DNA from 2 places in the Peribacillus sp. QJM3NY_7 genome. Region 1 is predicted to be linked to the other one. Evidence: riboswitches for the same ligand, from Rfam matches in the RefSeq annotation. Region 1 holds a riboswitch; the other holds the start of a gene.

Region 1 (9,857 bases):
AATTCTGATGTTGGGTTCATATTGTGCTTTTAGTGCTTCTTTTTCGGTATAATAGCTCTCACTTTTTTCGTCCATATCCTTGTAAAAATGCTCCAATAAATTCAAGTCATTCTGCCAGCGCAGCATTGCTTCCTCCGCCCAGGAATGGTCATCATCCTCGAAACTGGTTCTGATGTATGTATCAAGTCTTGCCAATCCACTCTTGGGCATGATCAGAGGTGAAAGCGTAAAGGAGTAATCCGGTATTTTCGGGGTGACGTTAATCGGTAAAACCCGATGGTGAAACCCTTCCATTATTTCACCCGAGATTAAATTCAGTCCGATTGACATGAAAGTATCTTTTTTGCGGTCGCATTGATAGGATATTTTCACATTCAGGGTCAGCCAAGGAAACAAAGGATTATTTCTGCCTTTTGATGGAGGCGTATTCTCAAAAAGTCTAGTATACCCTGCCAGCTTTTTGGTTGATTGAATAATCTGGTGAAGACGAGGGGAGCCGAAATGAATCATTTCTCCCTTTAAATCGGATGGAGCTTGTTCTGGATCGGTAATGAAAGTGATTTGTGCCGGGTTCGGAACACCTCCTGTTTTTTCTAGATAATGCCAATAAAAGGGTCTGTTCATTAATTCTTTATCCATCTCAATCGTCAATTGCACTGTAAGGTGGGTTGGTGCATTATCCAGTATTTCACAATCATTGGCTTTAAAGAAAGTGATTAAAAAATCATGAATTTCCCGTTGCTGCATGAACCTCACCTTCCTTCATTGATTGAGCGAATTGGATCAACGATGAAAAATTATCCATCTTGACTTTCATTTCACCTTCGGTTTTGGACTCGCCGACCACATCAATTAAATATTCTTCAATGTTGTTAATATCCAGTTTGGTTAAAATATCATCCAATTCACCGATTACTTTTTCAAATAAATTTATTTTTTCGTATAGTAACTTCAGTATATGTTCTTCAACTGTATTTTTCGTGGCAAAGTTATAAATCATCACATCTTCTTCCTGACCAAGGCGGTGAATCCTTCCAATTCTCTGTTCAAGCCTCATTGGGTTCCAGGGCAGGTCAAAATTAATCAAGTGATGGCAAAACTGAAGGTTTATCCCTTCCCCGCCAGCTTCTGTTGCGATTAATACCTGAATGTTCTTTTGGAATAATTCACGCATCCAGTCTTTCTTTCCGCGCTTAAAACCGCCTCGGAAAGGAACAGAAGAAATTCCATTCTGCTGTAGGTACCATTGGAGATATAGTTGAGTCGCCCTATATTCCGTAAAGATAATCACTTTGTCATCTATTTTCTTGATCAGTTCCAAAGCTTTTTCAGCCTTTGAGTTCTGGACCGTTTCATTCACTTTAGTAAATAAATCATCAAGCTTTGCCAAAAAATCAGGGGAAGGCTGATCGTATTTATCCCTCATATTCTTTAATGTATAAAAGACAGCCTCTCTGCTGCTGCATGCTTCCCTTTGGAGAGTGAGAGCCGAAAAGGCGCTTCCTTTTGATCCATCCGAAATTGGCTTGAATTTGGAAACAGCATCATACAATGCTTGTTCCGTTGGAGAAAATTCAATGGTGATGGTTTCCACATGCCGTTTTGTCCATTCAATGCCAGTATCGGCCCGCCGGTTTCGAATCATGACAGTATTGACCAGTTCCTTTAGGTGTTCATCTTCAGTTATGTTCCGGCCTTTCCCTTTATACTTTTCCGAAAAGAGCGAAGCATTTCCCAAGTGGCCCGGTTTCAATAACGAAACGAGGTGGAATATCTCCTCGACTTTATTTTGAATCGGAGTGGCTGTCAGGAGTAAACAAAATTTCTTTTTCAGATTTTGGACGAATTCATAGTTCTTCGTCTTATTATTTTTAAGTTTATGAGCTTCATCAATAATGATGAAGTCATATTCCTGAGTAAAGATGATATCTCGATGTGGAGCGCGTTTCGCTGTATCAATGGATGAAATGACCACATCACAGGAGTCCCAGACATAACTTTTTCTCTGAACGACTGCCGGAATATGAAACTTGGTATTCAATTCAAATGCCCATTGTGTGACAAGGGAAGCCGGAACAAGGATCAATACTTTTTTTACAAGGCCCCTAATCATATACTCTTTTAGGATCAAGCCTGCTTCAATTGTTTTTCCCAGCCCTACCTCATCAGCCAAAATGGCTTTTCCATTCATCTTTTCCACTACTTGCTTCGCCGCTTCCAATTGATGGGGAAGCGGGGTTAGCTGAGGAAGATGCTTTGGGGCCTGTAAACCTTCGAAATCAGGGATGATAAGGTTTTCCTCCATTTGAACCGCCAACTTATAAAGCTCCCAATTTCCCCATGGACCGTCATTTTCCATCTTTTGCAGAAACTCGTCATTCCATTCAGAATTGAAGGATATATTGATTTTCATAGAAATAACTCCCTCTTAAATCATAATTTCCTTAATATAAGGTCAAAACCCGAACATTTCATATGTGAAGTAAGAAAAATATTTCTTTTTCAAAAAATATTGCAGAGATAAGTTTCTTAGGGTAGGATATAAGTATATTTAGAAAATTCCAATTTCCAAACGCTACAAAGAATGTTTGTACATCGATTTTGCAGTTCGCGTTTTCTTAGTATGGGCTATAGGCTCCTAATTTATCCAAGATTACTGAAGGAGATCAGTCAAACGGTTTCTGAAGTTTTAGGAGAATTGGCAGAGAATGCATCCCATTTATGCTAAAAGGTTTTACCGATGCTTGGAACTTATTCGTTTCCTTTCAATGGTAGACCATTTATATGCGGGTGAAGATAAGGGGAGAGACTACGGATGTAGCGCCGAAGGAGCAAACTTAGCAGTGAATCTCTCAGGCAAAAGAACTCTTATTGGACGCAACTCTGGAGAGCGCCGCCCGTTATGGGACGGCCACCAAAGGGGAAAACCTATTACATAGGTAAACTTTCAGGTTTCAGGACAGAGAAAAAGCTCAAACGGGCTTTCTCTGTCCTTTTTTGTGCTTTTTTCACATCATGAATCAGGATGTATCTGATGCGTAATGACAAGAAGCTTTTGATAATGAAGCCAATTAATTTTTAAAAAAATCTGAAGGGGGTCATGTTTTGACCAATTTAAACAGAACACCACTATTTGAGGTTTATCGTGAATATGGAGGTAAAACGATTGATTTTGGCGGCTGGGAACTTCCTGTCCAATTTTCGGGTATAAAGGATGAACATGAAGCCGTACGGACAAAAGCGGGGTTATTTGATGTTTCCCATATGGGGGAAGTCGATGTTAAGGGGCCTGGGAGCCTTTCCTTTTTACAGAAGATGCTGACAAATGATATATCAAAGCTGCAACAGGGCGGGGCCCAATATACCGCCATGTGTTATGAAAACGGAGGCACGGTTGATGATCTTATCGTGTATAAAAGGGCTGAGGACGACTATCTGCTCGTGGTCAATGCAGCGAATACAGAAAAAGATTTCAATTGGCTTCAAGCGAATTTAACGGAAGATGCCCAAATTACGAATGTATCAAGTGACTATACACAGCTGGCACTTCAAGGACCAGCTGCAGAGAAGATATTACAAAAACTATCCGGAAGTACTGACTTAAGTGAAATTGGATTTTTCAGGTTCAAGGATAATGTCATGATTAACGGTATCTCCACGCTGGTATCCCGTACTGGATACACTGGTGAAGATGGTTTTGAAATATATAGCGACAGTAAAAATGGCCCTGCCCTTTGGAAGGCGATTATGGATGCCGGTAAGGAAGAGGGGGTTCAGCCAATTGGTTTAGGCGCTCGTGATACCCTGCGTTTTGAAGCGAAACTGCCGCTGTATGGGCAGGAGCTTTCGGCGGACATCACCCCGATAGAAGCCGGGATTGGTTTTGCAGTAAAAGTGGATAAGGAAGTTGATTTTTTCGGGAAAGCCGTTCTTGCTGAGCAAAAGGAGAAAGGGGCTCCCCGGAAGCTTGTGGGAATTGAAATGATTGACCGTGGCATTCCACGTCATGGGTATAAGGTCTACAGCGGTGATGAAGTCATTGGCGAGGTCACGACTGGTACCCAATCGCCAACATTGAAGAAAAACGTTGGATTGGTACTTATCGATAAGGAATTTTCGGTGCTGGATGCGGAAGTCGAAGTGGAAATCCGTTCCAAACGTTTGAAAGCCGTTATAATACAAACACCTTTTTATAAAAAACCACGTAAATAGAGGGGAATGGTCATTAGATGAAACATCGTTATTTACCCATGACAGAGCAAGATAAACAAGAAATGCTGGAAGCGATAGGGGTATCCGCTGCTGAAGAACTTTTCAATGATATCCCTGAAAGCGTTCGTTTTCAAGGAGAATACGATATCAAGCCTGCTAAATCGGAACCTGCATTAATGAAAGAATTATCAAGGCTTGCTGCAAAGAATGCGGACCTTAAAAATTATGCTTCCTTCCTTGGTGCGGGTGTCTATGACCATTATGCGCCGGTCATCGTCGATCATGTTCTTTCCCGTTCTGAGTTTTATACGGCGTATACACCGTATCAGCCTGAAATTTCACAGGGCGAGCTTCAAGCAATCTTTGAATATCAAACGATGATATGTGAATTGACGGGTATGGATGTGGCTAACTCCTCCATGTATGACGGCGGGACGGCGCTGGCTGAAGCAGCGATGCTTGCTTCAGGACAGACAAGGCGGAAGAAGATTCTCATTTCAGGAACCGTTCATCCTGAATCAAGAGAAGTTGTGAAGACATATGCAAAAGGGCAACGCGTGGAAGTGATCGAAATTCCTCATAAAGACGGTGTGACGGACTTAGCTGCTTTAAGGGAATTGGCGAATGATGACATTGCAGGAGTGATCGTGCAATACCCGAACTTTTTTGGCCGGATCGAGCCATTGAAAGAAATGGAAGAAATCATTCATGACGTCAAGTCCATGTTTATCGTTTCCAGTAATCCGCTTGCATTGGGAGCTTTGACATCCCCTGGTGCACTCGGTGCAGATATCGTAACGGGGGATGCTCAGCCATTCGGCATTCCAGCGGCATTCGGTGGCCCTCATTGTGGATATTTTGCGGTTACTAATAAACTTGTACGGAAAGTTCCGGGCAGACTCGTCGGTCAAACGGTCGATGAGAATGGAAAAAGAGGGTTTGTCCTGACGCTTCAAGCTCGTGAACAGCACATTCGCCGTGACAAAGCCACATCCAACATTTGTTCCAATCAAGCTTTGAATGCCTTGGCCGCTTCTGTTGCAATGACCGCGCTTGGGAAAAAGGGTGTCAAAGAAATGGCCGTGCAAAATATTCAAAAAGCACATTATGCAAAAAAAGCAATTATGGCAAAAGGGGTGGAAGTGATATTCGACGGTCCTTCGTTTAATGAATTTGTCATTAAACTGCCTGCTCCGTTTTCAGAGGTCAATAAAAACCTTTTTGAAAAAGGGATGATCGGCGGCTTCGATTTAGGGACGGTTTATCCTGAATTGAAAGACCATATGCTGGTTGCGGTAACTGAACTAAGAACAAAAGAAGAAATTGATGCACTTGCGCAGGAATTGGGGGATCAACATGAATAATCAAGATCAATCACTCATTTTTGAAATCAGTACTTCCGGCCGGATCGGGTACAGTCTGCCAGAAATGGATGTTGCAACTATTCCGCTCGAAGAAATTCTTCCTGCCGACTACATCCGTGAAGAAGAGGCAAAGCTTCCTGAGGTGTCCGAACTGGATATCATGCGTCACTATACTGCACTTTCCAAACGGAATCATGGGGTGGATTCGGGTTTTTATCCGCTGGGTTCATGCACGATGAAATATAATCCGAAAATAAATGAAAATGTGGCACGTTTCAACGGTTTTGCCCATATCCATCCATATCAAGATCCCGCTACTGTACAAGGAGCATTGGGACTATTATTTGATTTGCAGGAACACTTAACGGAAATCACCGGGATGGACCAAGTGACATTACAGCCTGCAGCAGGTGCCCACGGTGAATGGACAGGATTGATGATGATTCGCGCTTTTCACGAAGCGAATGGCGATACAGAACGGACGAAAGTGATTGTACCTGATTCGGCCCATGGTACGAATCCTGCCTCTGCCACTGTTGCCGGACTAGAAACGATTACGGTGAAGTCCGATGAAAATGGGTTAGTCGACCTTGAAGATTTAAAACGTGTTGTCGGACCTGATACGGCGGCCTTGATGCTGACGAACCCCAATACATTGGGATTGTTTGAAGAAAATATTTTGGAAATGGCACAACTTGTCCATGATGCAGGTGGGAAGCTTTATTATGATGGAGCGAATCTGAATGCAGTCCTATCAAAAGCACGACCGGGTGACATGGGCTTTGATGTGGTTCATTTAAATCTCCATAAAACATTCACAGGCCCGCATGGAGGCGGCGGCCCGGGTTCTGGTCCTGTAGGTGTGAAGTCCGACTTGATTCCTTACTTGCCTAAACCTCTTATAGTCAAGCAAGGCGAGCAATTCGTCCTTGATTATGATCGTCCGCAATCCATTGGCAGGGTAAAACCTTATTATGGTAATTTCGGAATAAACGTGAGGGCATATACGTACATCCGTTCAATGGGTCCTGATGGCCTTAAAGCCGTCACAGAGAACGCGGTCATCAATGCCAATTATATGATGCGCAAGTTGGAACCTTATTTTGACTTACCATATAATCGTCATTGTAAGCATGAATTCGTATTAAGCGGACGCCGGCAAAAGAAATTGGGGGTAAGGACGCTCGATATAGCTAAAAGATTGCTGGATTTCGGGTATCATCCTCCAACCATTTACTTCCCGTTGAACGTGGAAGAAGGAATGATGATAGAACCGACTGAAACCGAGTCAAAAGAAACGCTGGATGCGTTCATCGACGCGATGATCCAGATTGCCAAGGAAGCGGAAGAAACCCCGGAAATCGTTCAGGAAGCTCCGCATACAACCGTAATAAAGCGGCTTGATGAAACACTTGCTGCAAGAAAACCCATTTTGCGTTATCAAGCCTAGATTAGTAGCTTACACGAAAAAAATCCCTGCCTTCCGGCGGGGATTTTTCATGTTTATGTAAGATTCCATTAAAGTCCAACTGTTGACTTTCTTTTACTTGAGCTATGGAATTAAAAAGAGCCCATGCCGAGATGGGTCTTATTTCTTTGCTTTGATTTTCCCGGTCCACATCTTGAAACCGCCCTTTAAGTGAAAAAGTTCCCTGTAGCCCTTTTTGTATAGCATGGCTGCAGCTCTGCCGCTGATGATTTCGCTTTGAGCGTACAAATATACAGGCTTGTCCGGCCTAATTTCGACCAAGCGGGTTTTCATTTGAGTCATAGGGATGTTTCTTGCGCCTAAGATATGACCATTTTCGAAATCATTCGGTTCCCGCACATCAATTAGCTGCACTTTTCTGTAGTTGGCGATAAATTCGTCCTGTGTTAGTGTTTTAACGATTTTACGCTGGCGGTACCAATTAAAAAGTGAATACGCAATAACCACTCCGAGGATGATGAGCAGAGTATATAATATTTCCAAACATAAAAACTCCCTTCTACCTTAACGAATACAGACAATCTTTATTATATAATTGCTTTACCCAATAATCAAAAAGAATTTTCATCAAATTCTTCATGACTTGATAGCACTTTCTTTTTTAGAGTGTTAAAGTCTGTTAAACTACTACATGTGAGTTTTTTGTGGGGGATTGAAAAACGTCTATCGAAACGAGGGGTAAGGATGACTAAAGAAAAATGGGGTTTTATAGATTCGGGGTATTGTTCACCGGCTTTTAATATGGCGCTGGACGAAGCCCTGTTAAACTGGCAAAGCAAAGGGGAAATTCCGCCGATCATACGCTTTTACGGCTGGGATCCAGCGACATTGTCGATCGGTTATTTTCAAAAGGCAGAAGCGGAGATTGATCTGGAAGAGGTCAAAAGGCAGGGCCTTGGTTTTGTTCGCAGGCCGACAGGAGGACGAGCGGTACTGCACGAACATGAATTGACTTATAGTGTAATCGTTCCAGAATCCTATCCGGGAATGCCAACCACCGTTACTGAAGCTTATCGTGTCATTTCTGAAGGAATATTGATGGGGTTCAGGAATCTTGGATTGGATGCTTATTTTGCCGTGCCTCGGAGCGAACAGGAAAAAGCGGCTTTAAAATCGCCCAGGTCTTCCGTCTGCTTTGATGCACCTAGCTGGTATGAACTGGTCGTTGAGGGCAGGAAGGTCGCTGGCAGCGCTCAAACCAGGCAAAAAGGCGTCATCCTTCAGCACGGGTCCATTTTGCTTGAGCTTGATGATGATAAGCTCTTTAGCGTATTTAAATTCTCAAATGACAGGGTTAAAGAGAGAATGCAAAAAAACTTAAAAAACAAAGCTGTGGCCATGAATGATATTGCCGGGAGAAAGATAACCATCCCTGAAGCGAAAGAAGCTTTCGAAAAAGGTTTTGCCGAAGGACTTTCGGTCGATTTAGAGCCATATGTCCTCACTGAAAAGCAATTGCTGGAAGTGAAGGCAATTGCAGAAAGCAAATATGAAAGCGATGAATGGAATTTCATGAGATAGAGTAAGCATAATTAGAGTGGATAATAAAAAGTTTTTTCAGATTTGTTTGACCGAATAACACATTCCTTGCAGGGATAAGCCCTAAAAGGGATGGGGAAAAAGCAAGGTCCAAATTAATTGAAATCTGATGAAAAATTATTATAAATCGACATTTTCCTCCCTTTTGCTAACTATATTAATTGATTTAACGTTTGACAAAATTAAAAGTTATTCAAAACAAACACAATATATAGTAGTTGAAATATTTAATACGACACTATATGTTGATTTTTGAGTTTCGCTATGATAAATTTAGGGTACTTGTTAAGCGAAACGGACATGTAAGGCTACATAAGGATTTTTGCGGCAGCAAGAACGGATCATGAAACATATAAAGGAGAGGGAATTATGTCGGTTGTAATAAAAGAAGCTTTAAAGGTTGATCTAGAAAGGTTGAATAAGGATATTTCTTTATTTCCCCAGGTTCACCCTGTAACTGCTGATATGAAAATGGCGCATAAGGGAGTGTCCCGTCTAGTCATGCTTGACCGCTATTCTTTTAAGGATACTGAAAAAATCACACTCTCGGCAGGCGATTTCGTCGTGTTGACGATTAAGGAAGATCCGAAATTCCCGGCAAGGGGTCTCGGTTACATCGTTGAAATTGATTGGGAAACCAAAAAAGCCAAGGTATTGGTGGATGAAGAATTCCGTGGCGTATTGGATAATCCGGAAGAAGTTGAGACGGGAATTGTAAACCGTCCGTTGGATATAATCGAAAAGCCTCTTGAAATATACTATGAACAAATTGCGAAACGTAATGCAACGGGATTGGCATCAGTGGAAACCACGGAAGAAAAAAGAACGGAATGGTTCAATAAATTCTATGAAGAATTAAAGAACCTTAATTTCGTCCCGGCAGGCCGAGTATTATACGGTGCAGGTTCCAATACGGATGTTACTTATTTCAACTGCTATGTAATGCCATTCGTACCGGATTCACGTGAAGGTATTTCAGAACATAGGAAACAAGTGATGGAAATCATGAGCCGCGGCGGCGGAGTGGGTACGAACGGATCGACACTGCGTCCAAGAAACACTCTGGCAAAAGGGGTCAATGGAAAATCCTCGGGGTCAGTGTCATGGCTTGACGATATTGCAAAACTGACGCATCTTGTTGAACAGGGCGGCAGCAGACGAGGCGCGCAAATGATCATGCTTGCTGATTGGCATCCCGATATTGCAGAGTTCATCATTTCCAAAATGCAAAATCCAAGGATTTTGCGTTACCT
Region 2 (9,857 bases), 2.6 Mb from region 1:
CTTTTCCCTTTTAGAACTAAAGCTTGATGATGAAAGCTTCCTTAACTTCCAAAATGAATTGAACGATTTAATGTTAAAATACTACAAAGCAACGAATCAAAGTGCCAAACAAGACTCTCCTATTCGAACAATCGGCGTTACAATTATTCCAGAATCATAAAAAAATGAAAAGGCTGTTCCAAAACCTTGGACTCAAAAACGAATATTATAGAAAAAACCGTTAGGAAACATATCTATATATTCACCAACCAGTCAGGTTGCAGTCCATGTTTTGAAACAGCCCAATAAATTCCATAATGGCTTACCACCCGTTATGGGACATGACTAAAAGTGAGGCACCCGCAATCAGCAACTCCCCAATGTTTCCTTGATACTGCTGTATACTTCGTCCCACAGGTGTTTTTCTTCAGCAAAAGCCGCAGTTATCTTTTTAATAACTGCTTTTTGCTCTGCCTCGAAACGTTCATCATCCTTGGCAGGCAGGTCAGACCTTAACTCCATTACGAACTCTTGTACCTTTGGTGCACGAGGTCCCCAAACAGCTTTTTCTTCACCATCCTTATCAATGAATATAAAAATGGGAATCGAACGCGCTGTTCCATTCGTTAAATATTGATCCATCAGTTCAAGATTTTGATCTCGTAAAATCATGCGAGTTTCGATATTTGCCGCTTCAGATATATTCAGCAGAATAGGAATATTCATCATCGCGTCCCCGCACCAGTCTTCAGTAATGACAATAACTCGAAGTTCCTTCTTCTTTAATGCATCAAAAAAGTCTTGGTCCTCTGCAGAAGTGGAAAAACCTTGCTGGATCGATTGTAAGTTTTCTTTATGTACTTTCATCGAAGATACAAATTCTTGAGCAGGAATCCCCTTTTCAAACCATTCATTCAGTGTCGTCATCGTATTTCTCCTAACTATTCTTTAAATTAAAAGTACCATAAACCACTTATTATTTCATTGTTTCCATCCCGAAAAATAAAATGACAAATTGGTAAATTAAATCCATGTTTTCTTTCCCGTGTAAAGGGAAAACTATACATACATTCAATAGCTTACTAACTATTTTATATTGATAAAAACATTGTTTTCTAGTTTAGGAGATGAAATTTTGTGGAAGGCTTTCTCTTTGCGCTACTCCCTGCATTGACATGGGGCAGCTTAGTGCTTGTTTCCGAAAAACTCGGAGGCAACTCTTATAATCAAACACTTGGCATTACAATCGGTTCATTACTGTTCGCCATCATGATGTCTTTCATCAATCCGCCGGAATGGAGCAGTCTAGTGTGGATTGTCGGCATCATTTCCGGGATAGGCTGGGCATTCGGGCAGTTATTTCAATTCAATAGCGTCAAGGAAATCGGGGTATCGAAAACCGTTCCAATCTCAACAGGACTGCAAATTCTAGGAAATACATTTTTTGCGGTCATCATTTTCAGGGAATGGAATGACAAGATGACAATCATCATCGGCATTGTTGCAATCATCTGTTTGATTACAGGTGTCTTGCTGACAAGCTATGGCGATGGTGATAACAAAAAAGAAGGAAGCATGAAAAAAGGGGTTTTTTACCTTGCCATTTCTACGGTGGGTTATGTTACATATGTCATCGTCGTCAGATGGAATGAGGTTGACGGATGGTCGGCGATCCTGCCGCAAGCAATTGGCATGTTCCTGGCTGCCTTGCTCCTTTCCATCAAACATAAACCGTTTAATAAGTATGCCGGACGGAATATCCTTACCGGAATGATGTGGGCTGTCGGCAATATCGGTCTCCTGCTCGCTAATCCCAAAGTGGGCGTGGCCATCGCATTCTCATTTTCCCAAATGGGAATCGTCATTTCCACTTTAGGCGGCATCTTTCTTTTAGGAGAGAAAAAATCCAAAAAGCAAATGGCCTTTGTCATCATCGGGTGTGTACTCGTAATTGCTGGCGGAATCATGATTGGCTTTACAAAAGAATAGTCAAAGGAGAGCTGAACGATGTATGAAGATTTAGAGAAAAAAGTCGTCGTGATCACTGGCGCGGCAAAAGGATTAGGAAAAGCCATGGCCGAAAGGTTCGGTAAAGAAAAAGCACATGTCGTATTAAATTATCACACTGAAAATGGAGACCATAAGGAAATCATCAAAACGATTGAAGCTGCAGGCGGGAAAGCCGCAGCCATTCAAGGTGACGTTTCAAAGGAAGCTGATGTGAAGAAATTGCTTTCTTTCGCTGTGGACACCTTTGGTACAATCGACATCATGATCAACAATGCTGGTATTGAAAATGAAGTGCCCAGCGAAAAATTGACTCTTGAAGATTGGCAGAAAGTCATCGATGTAAATCTAACGGGGATGTTCCTGGCAAGCAGGGAAGCAATCAGTTATATGCTCGATCATGGCATTAAGGGCAATATCATTAATATGTCTTCCGTTCATGACCGGATACCTTGGCCTCATTTTGTCCACTATGCAGCAAGTAAGGGCGGAGTCAAGATGATGACAGAAACCCTTGCACTTGAATATGCTCCTAAAGGGATTCGCATTAATAATATTTCACCTGGTGCAATCGACACACCCATCAATGCCGAAAAATTCGATGACCCGAAAGCTAAACAAGAAGTCATCAACCTGATACCGATGGGATACATCGGAAAACCGGAACAAATTGCCGCTTGTGCCGCTTGGCTCGCTTCCGCTGAATCGAGCTATGTAACGGGCTTGACCTTATATGCTGATGGCGGAATGACCAAATATCCAGGTTTCCAAGCAGGAAAAGGCTGAACTTAACGTATGAAAAGAACCACTCCATCACAAACATGGGGTGGTTCTTTTCATGCCCCTGGACAAGGATGTTGTACAAGCTGAAGAAAAATAATACTTCCTTTACTTGCGGTCTTTTTACTCGGATTGGTTGTCCTATTTGCGATTTCTGCATTGGAACCAACAAATCCTAATCATTCCCCTTGCTGTCCCTCCCTTGTTACGAGGTCAAATTAGCTACACTCGTGAGTTTCGCCGTTTTACTCGTGAATTCAACAACTTCTCGTGAATTTCGCTATTTTACTCGTGAATTCGACGACTTTACTCGTGAATTCCGCTGTTTTACTCGTGAATTCAACGACTTTACTCGTGAGTTTCGCCGTTTTACTCGTGAATTCCACAATTGATCTACAAGGAAAAAAAGGCCCTTCTCGAATTAGAGAAGGGCTTTTTACTAGAATTTCTTATCCTGAAATCTCATCATCGGATTTAACATCCAATGGTGTTCGTTTATCCATTTTCAGCATGTAATAACTTGCTATTACCAAGGCTAGGAAAACGATTCCGACAACCAAGGAAATCCTTGTACTAGGATTGATCCACATACCTACCAGCACCATCAGTAAAAAGGCTATTGTCGCATAGTTACTGTAAGGGGCCAACGGCATTTTGAACGGATGTTTCTCCATTTCAGCGGCATTTACCTTTCTGAACTTAAGCTCACTGATAAGTAAGACAAACCATGGAATCATCCCAGGCAAAACACTCGCACTGTACACATAAAGGAATACTTGCGGCGGTGCAAGGTAATTCAGGATAACCCCGATGCCCAACCCTAATAGTACAGCGATCGTGCAATATGCCGGAACTCCATTTTTAGATACTTTAGCAAAGACTTTCGGAGCTTGGCCATTCAATGCCAGTGTGTAAAGCATACGACCTGCACTGAAAATCCCACTGTTGCATCCAGACATCGCCGCAGTGATGACCACAAAATTAATGATGCCTGCCGCTGCAGTGATACCTATTTTGGCAAAGGTCGAAACAAACGGACTGCCTAAGTCATCCAGTTGATCCCAAGGGAATACTGTCACGATGACGAAAATGGCACCAATGTAGAAAATTAAAATGCGCCATATAATTGATTGAATCGCTTTTGTTACGGTCTTCGTTGGGTCTTTCGCTTCCCCTGCTGTGATGCCGATAAGCTCAACGCCTTGATAGGAAGCCACGACAAGTGAAAGCGCAAAGAAGAATCCTGTCCAGCCTCCCGTAAAGAAGCCGCCATTTTCCCAAAGATTCGATAATCCAATCGCATCCCCGCCATTGCCTATTCCAAAGAAGATAAGGCCCAGGCCGGCAACGATCATCAATATAATCGTTATGATTTTTATAAGTGCAAACCAGAATTCAAATTCCCCGAATGATTTAACGGAAATGAGGTTGGCCGCTCCCAAGATGATCATGGCGACCACACCTGGTATCCAGGCCGGTAACTCCGGGAACCAATATTGCATATACAAGCCAACCGCAATGATTTCGGACATTCCGACGATTACCCATTGAAACCAATTGCTCCAAGCAGTCATATAACCTGCCAAAGGATGTATATAGCTACTCGCAAAGGTTGCAAAAGAACCTGTAGTCGGTTCTAAATAAAGCATCTCACCCATGGAACGCATGATGAAAAATATAAAAATACCTGCAATGGCATAAGCAAGCATTACAGAGGGCCCGGTCCATTTGATCGTGCTCGCAGATCCCATGAATAACCCGACTCCGATGGTTCCGCCCAAAGCTATCATTTGAATGTGACGTGCTTCCAGCCCTCTCTTTAATTCCTTGTTCGACATGATTAACTCCTCCAGATGCAATATCGGTAATGCTTTTCTATCCTTACCATGAACTTATTAATTATTGCAGTTAGAAATGCTCTATCGAAAAAATACCAATAACACTTCATTTATGTTTTCTTATCTTATAATAGTAAATATTCTGTAAAAATACAATTGTATTTTTGAAATAAACAGTTGCCAATAATATCTTGTTGATTTTTCTAATCAGAAAATATCATTTTAAAAAAATGATGTTCAGTATTTTATTATAGTGATCGTTCATAATGAGTAGAAAACAATCACTTCTGCTTAGACCTTAAGTTAAATTCAGACCACTATTAAACTACAGATAATGCCTGTTTCATTTCAAAAAATTTGTTGACCTACCGAAAAATAGATGATAGAATTCCAATATTATTTTATAAGCATAATGAAATGATCAAGCAGTGGAAAATTATCACTGACTGACATTTCTTCACAACCGCATACAAGCAAGCGATGAATGCTATGGATGACACTATAGCAGGAGCAGCTTCTGGAGAGACTGTACAAGATGCAGCGCCGAAGGATTCACAATCTCAGGCAAAAGGACAGAAGAGTAACGAATGATATATTGTTATTCTGAGCCCTTTAAGAGATTGGTATTATCCAATCTCTTTTTTTAATGTCCATTTTGTGATTGGACTAAAACAACAAATGGGAAAGGCAAGCTGGACGACAATCACGTCCCTCTCTCCAAGACCATGCAGGTAAACATTCACTACCAAGACTATAAAAACGGGGGCGTACGAATTGGCTAAACAAGAATTAAAAAGAGATTTAAAAAATCGACATGTACAACTGATTGCAATAGGAGGAACCATTGGCACCGGTTTATTTTTAGGTTCCGGAAAAGCCATACAATTAGCAGGTCCTTCCATATTATTCTCTTATATGATAATAGGGATTGCCTTGTTTTTTGTGATGAGGGCCCTGGGGGAATTGCTTTTATCCAATGCAGGGTACACATCATTCACTGAATTCGCAACTGAATATGTCGGTCCATGGGCCGGCTTCGTGACCGGTTGGACATATTGGTTTTGTTGGATCATGACCGCAATGGCCGATATCATAGCTGTCGGTGTTTATATGCAATATTGGTTTGATGTCCCTCAATGGATTCCGGCTCTGCTTTGTCTGGTCATTCTGTTAGGATTGAACCTATTGACCGTTAAGATCTTTGGCGAATTGGAATTCTGGTTTGCCATCATTAAAGTAATCACGATCATCGCCTTGATCATCGTAGGAGTTTTCCTTCTGATCATCGGCTTCAATACCAATACCGGAACGGTTTCCCTAACGAACCTTTGGAATCATGGCGGCATGTTCCCCAATGGCATTTCCGGATTCCTGTTATCTTTACAGTTGGTCGTCTTCTCATTTGTCGGTGTCGAATTGGTCGGGGTTTCTGCAGCAGAAACGGCGAACCCGCGAAAGAACATTCCATCTGCCATCAATAAAATCCCTGTCCGGATTTTGCTTTTCTACGTTGGTGCACTATTCGTCATTCTCTGCGTCAACCCATGGACACAACTGGATGCCACAAGCAGTCCATTTGTAGAGGTCTTTGCGTTAATCGGCATTCCAGTCGCTGCAGGGATCATCAACTTCGTCGTTTTGACATCCGCTGCTTCTGCATGCAACAGCGGTTTATTTTCAACGAGCCGAATACTTTATACGTTAAGCAGGAATGGCGAAGCCCCTGCTAAACTGGAAAAATTAAATAAACAGGCTGTCCCGGGCAATGCCTTATTCACATCCACAATCGTTGTATCAATAGGGGCATTATTAAGCAAGCTGATACCGGAACAGGCATTTACTGTCGTGACTACCATCAGTGCCATCTGTTTCATATGGGTATGGAGCATTATCTTGATCTCCCATATCAAATATTCGAAAACAAGGCCTGACCTAAGAGCCGAATCGACTTTCAAGGCTCCTTTTACACCTTTTGTCAATTACGTCATTTTAGGCTTATTCCTGTTCATCCTTATTGTTATGCTATTCGCTGAAGCTACACGGCTATCACTGCTCTTGACCCCAATCTGGTTCATCCTCTTGGTGATACTATATAATTATCGAAAAAAAAGATAGCTAAAGGAAATAAAGCCTTAAACTCAATATGAATTCAAGGCTTTATCTGCATATGAACATATTAGGCCTTCGGCTTTCTGCACACTTTTGCTAAAATATATCAGGCAACTGCATTAAATTTTATATCAAAATAGTGTAAGCTAGTATATATTATCGGACCTTTTCCGTCATGTATGAATTTTCCATCCGGTTTGGTTCACCCATCCATCAGTGGCATTGAAGAATAAACCCCCATTGGTGGGCGTTTCACTTTATTTAAAACGGAGGGGTTGTTTAATGAAGATTATATATATTCTTACACTAGTTCCTTTTATAGGCATACTGGGATTTCTACCTTTTGTTAATAAAATAGAACCATATGTATTAGGGATGCCTTTCAATATGTTCTGGATGGCTATGTGGGTGGTCCTTACCTCTGCCATACTCGGCATCATGTATAAGCTGGATCCCAGGAATCGGGAAGGTGACCAGGAATGAATATTGCTCTCTTAATCATTTTAGCATTTTTACTTCTATCGATATTTTTAGGAATACGCTCTTCAAAAGGAAAAGATATGGACTTGGAACAATGGACGGTGGGCGGACGCGGTTTTGGTGCGATATTCGTCTTTCTGCTGATGGCCGGGGAAATCTATACGACCTTCTCCTTCCTTGGCGGCAGCGGCTGGGCTTATGGCAAGGGCGCACCCGCTCTATATGTTCTAATTTACATTACTTTGTCTTACGTATTATCCTATTGGCTCCTGCCGGAAATATGGAGATATGCCAAAGAAAATAAACTGATGTCTCAATCCGATTTCTTTGTAAGCAAATATAAGAGTCCCAGTTTAGGAATTTTGGCTGCACTTGTCGGTGTGGTGTCGATGATCCCAGTGATCGTCGTGCAGCTGAAAGGATTGGGGATCATTGTCTCAGAAGCATCTTATGGTGCCATCTCAATGTCTGAGGCAGTTTGGATGGGGGCGATCAGCCTTACCATTTATGTGATGATCTCCGGTATACACGGTTCAGTTTGGACCGCGGTCATTAAAGATATCATGATGGTCGCCATAATAGGATTTTTGGGGATTTATCTGCCGATACATTACTTTGGCGGATTTCAGCCGATGTTTGAAGCGGTTGATGCCGCCAAGCCTGGTTTTCTAAAGTTCCCTGATCAGGGGCTTAGCGTATCATGGTTCATCTCCACGGTAATATTGCTCGTATTCGGTTTCTATATGTGGCCGCAAGTTTTCAGCGCTGTTTATTCAGCACGCAGCGGCAAGGTATTTCGAAAGAACGCCATCATCAGTCCTTTATATACACTCATGCTGTTATTCGTCTTTTTCGTTGGGTTTACAGCTATATTGAAAGTGCCCGGACTCGTTGGGGCAGATGCGGACCTCTCATTGCTGCGCCTTTCGATCGAGACCTTTGATCCATGGTTTATAGGCATAATCGGCGGCGCTGGATTGTTGACCGCATTGGTGCCGGGATCCATGCTTTTGATGAGCGTCGCTACACTGCTCGCGAAAAACGTTTATAAGGAATTTGCACCTAACGTATCCGATCGCCATATTGTACGATTGGCAAAGTTCCTTGTGCCAATCATTGCCCTTATAGCCGTCTACTTCACCTTAAACGGCGGCGAAACGATGTCGGCATTAATTCTTATGGGATACAGTCTCATCACACAGCTCTTCCCATCCCTTCTCTTTAGTCTGAAAAGGAATAATCCGATCAATAAATTTGGCGCAATCGCCGGCATCATTACCGGATTGGCCATCGTAATCTGCATTACACTCAGTCAATCGACAATAGGGACCTTGTTTCCATCCTTGCCGCAAGCAGCAAAAGATTTGAATGTGGGAATCATTGCATTGGCAGTCAATTTCATTGTGATGATCACGGTGAGTATTGCTTTCAGAAAGCACGCGGTTCAGTTGGAACCTAAATCCGTTAACGATATATGAAGCAAATTTTGAAACTGGTTATGGATCAATAAACATTGGAGGCTCAGTCAAAAGACTGAGCCTTTCTTATTCTCGGCTTCCAAGCATAGTGTCCTTTATCTCAATATTGTTGATGGGAAACCTCATTTTAGACTATTAATCTTTTCTGTTTATAAACAAATCCCCTATTTTAACTAATAAATACAACGAAAAAATAATCATCAAGGTTCTGGATACTACCAGGCCATCCATAGCTAAATCATATCCACCTCTTAATAAGACTTCCGGGTTCAAACAAAAAGTAATCGATATTACGAAAGCTATTAAAATCAGGATAACACCGAACTGAGATCTATTTGACATTAACATTCCGCCTCACATTATATATTCTCCAAATAATAGAATTGCTTTTAGGAATAATCTATATTCATGGTCACTGGGGATGACTCAGTTGCATTAAAAATCCAAAATAAATAGCCACCCTGATAAAGAATGACTATATATCATAAAATATGAAGCTTTCTTAGTGAAATGCATCGTATTGCTTCCGAGCCAACAAAAAATACTCTTTTCAGAAGGTTCGGGCTTTTACTCGTGAGTTTGGAGCAAATACTCGTGAATTTCATGCTTTTACTCGTGTCCATGAAGCAAATACTCGTGAGTTTCATGCCCGTTAAAGCTCATTTCAGTAATCCACTAAAGCCTTCCTGCCATCATTCAATTCTTTGACCACTTTCTTATATTCCTGCAACTCTTGTTCCAGTTTTTGTTTTCTATTTAAAATCATTCTCGTAACCTCTTTCGGGGAGGGCCCGCCTTGAATGCTTCTGATTTCCACAAAATATTCGGGAGAGATTATTTTTTTCCATTCATCTTCTGCTATGTTCACTGATACGAATTCATTGATGATCTTGTTGATTTCTTGTGTGTCCCAATCATATAGCTCTTTCCCTTCACTAATCGACTTTTTTGCAATATGACTGGCTATGGAATGGGCTTTTCTAAAGGATATGTCGTAATCTCTTGAAAGGGTATCCGCTAATTCAGTAATCGTTATACTGGATTTTGCGGCCATTTTCTTTGTATGTTCTTCATTTACTTTCAAAGTCGACATGACGGCATACATTAGTTTCATGACACGGCCTGCATTCGAAAAAGCCCGATATAAATGTGGCTGTAAATCATCTTCCGTATCGACGATATCACC

The links. Region 1 has a riboswitch for glycine ahead of gcvT (glycine cleavage system aminomethyltransferase GcvT). Riboswitches for the same ligand answer to the same signal wherever they lie in the genome.
Region 2: it holds a riboswitch for glycine, as region 1 does, so the genes downstream of both, AC0VX1_RS03210 (amino acid permease) here and gcvT (glycine cleavage system aminomethyltransferase GcvT) in region 1, are expected to answer to the same signal.

Annotation. Positions count from the first base shown of each region.
Region 1 covers NZ_CM149663.1:3,597,546-3,607,402, reverse strand. The annotation lists gene AC0VX1_RS17230 (YqhG family protein) at 1-747, opposite strand, end outside; gene AC0VX1_RS17225 (DEAD/DEAH box helicase) at 725-2,413, opposite strand; glycine riboswitch at 2,791-2,878, shown strand; glycine riboswitch at 2,882-2,965, shown strand; gene gcvT (glycine cleavage system aminomethyltransferase GcvT) at 3,106-4,212, shown strand; gene gcvPA (aminomethyl-transferring glycine dehydrogenase subunit GcvPA) at 4,230-5,576, shown strand; gene gcvPB (aminomethyl-transferring glycine dehydrogenase subunit GcvPB) at 5,569-7,026, shown strand; gene AC0VX1_RS17205 (rhodanese-like domain-containing protein) at 7,165-7,548, opposite strand; gene AC0VX1_RS17200 (lipoate--protein ligase family protein) at 7,750-8,586, shown strand; gene AC0VX1_RS17195 (vitamin B12-dependent ribonucleotide reductase) at 8,974-9,857, shown strand, end outside.
Region 2 covers NZ_CM149663.1:663,943-673,799, reverse strand. The annotation lists gene AC0VX1_RS03235 (helix-turn-helix domain-containing protein) at 1-160, shown strand, start outside; gene AC0VX1_RS03230 (thioredoxin family protein) at 346-906, opposite strand; gene AC0VX1_RS03225 (GRP family sugar transporter) at 1,117-1,968, shown strand; gene AC0VX1_RS03220 (glucose-1-dehydrogenase) at 1,987-2,772, shown strand; gene AC0VX1_RS03215 (amino acid permease) at 3,216-4,604, opposite strand; glycine riboswitch at 5,112-5,190, shown strand; gene AC0VX1_RS03210 (amino acid permease) at 5,379-6,719, shown strand; gene AC0VX1_RS03205 (DUF3311 domain-containing protein) at 6,996-7,196, shown strand; gene AC0VX1_RS03200 (sodium:solute symporter family protein) at 7,193-8,671, shown strand; gene AC0VX1_RS03195 (hypothetical protein) at 8,807-9,013, opposite strand; gene argH (argininosuccinate lyase) at 9,336-9,857, opposite strand, start outside.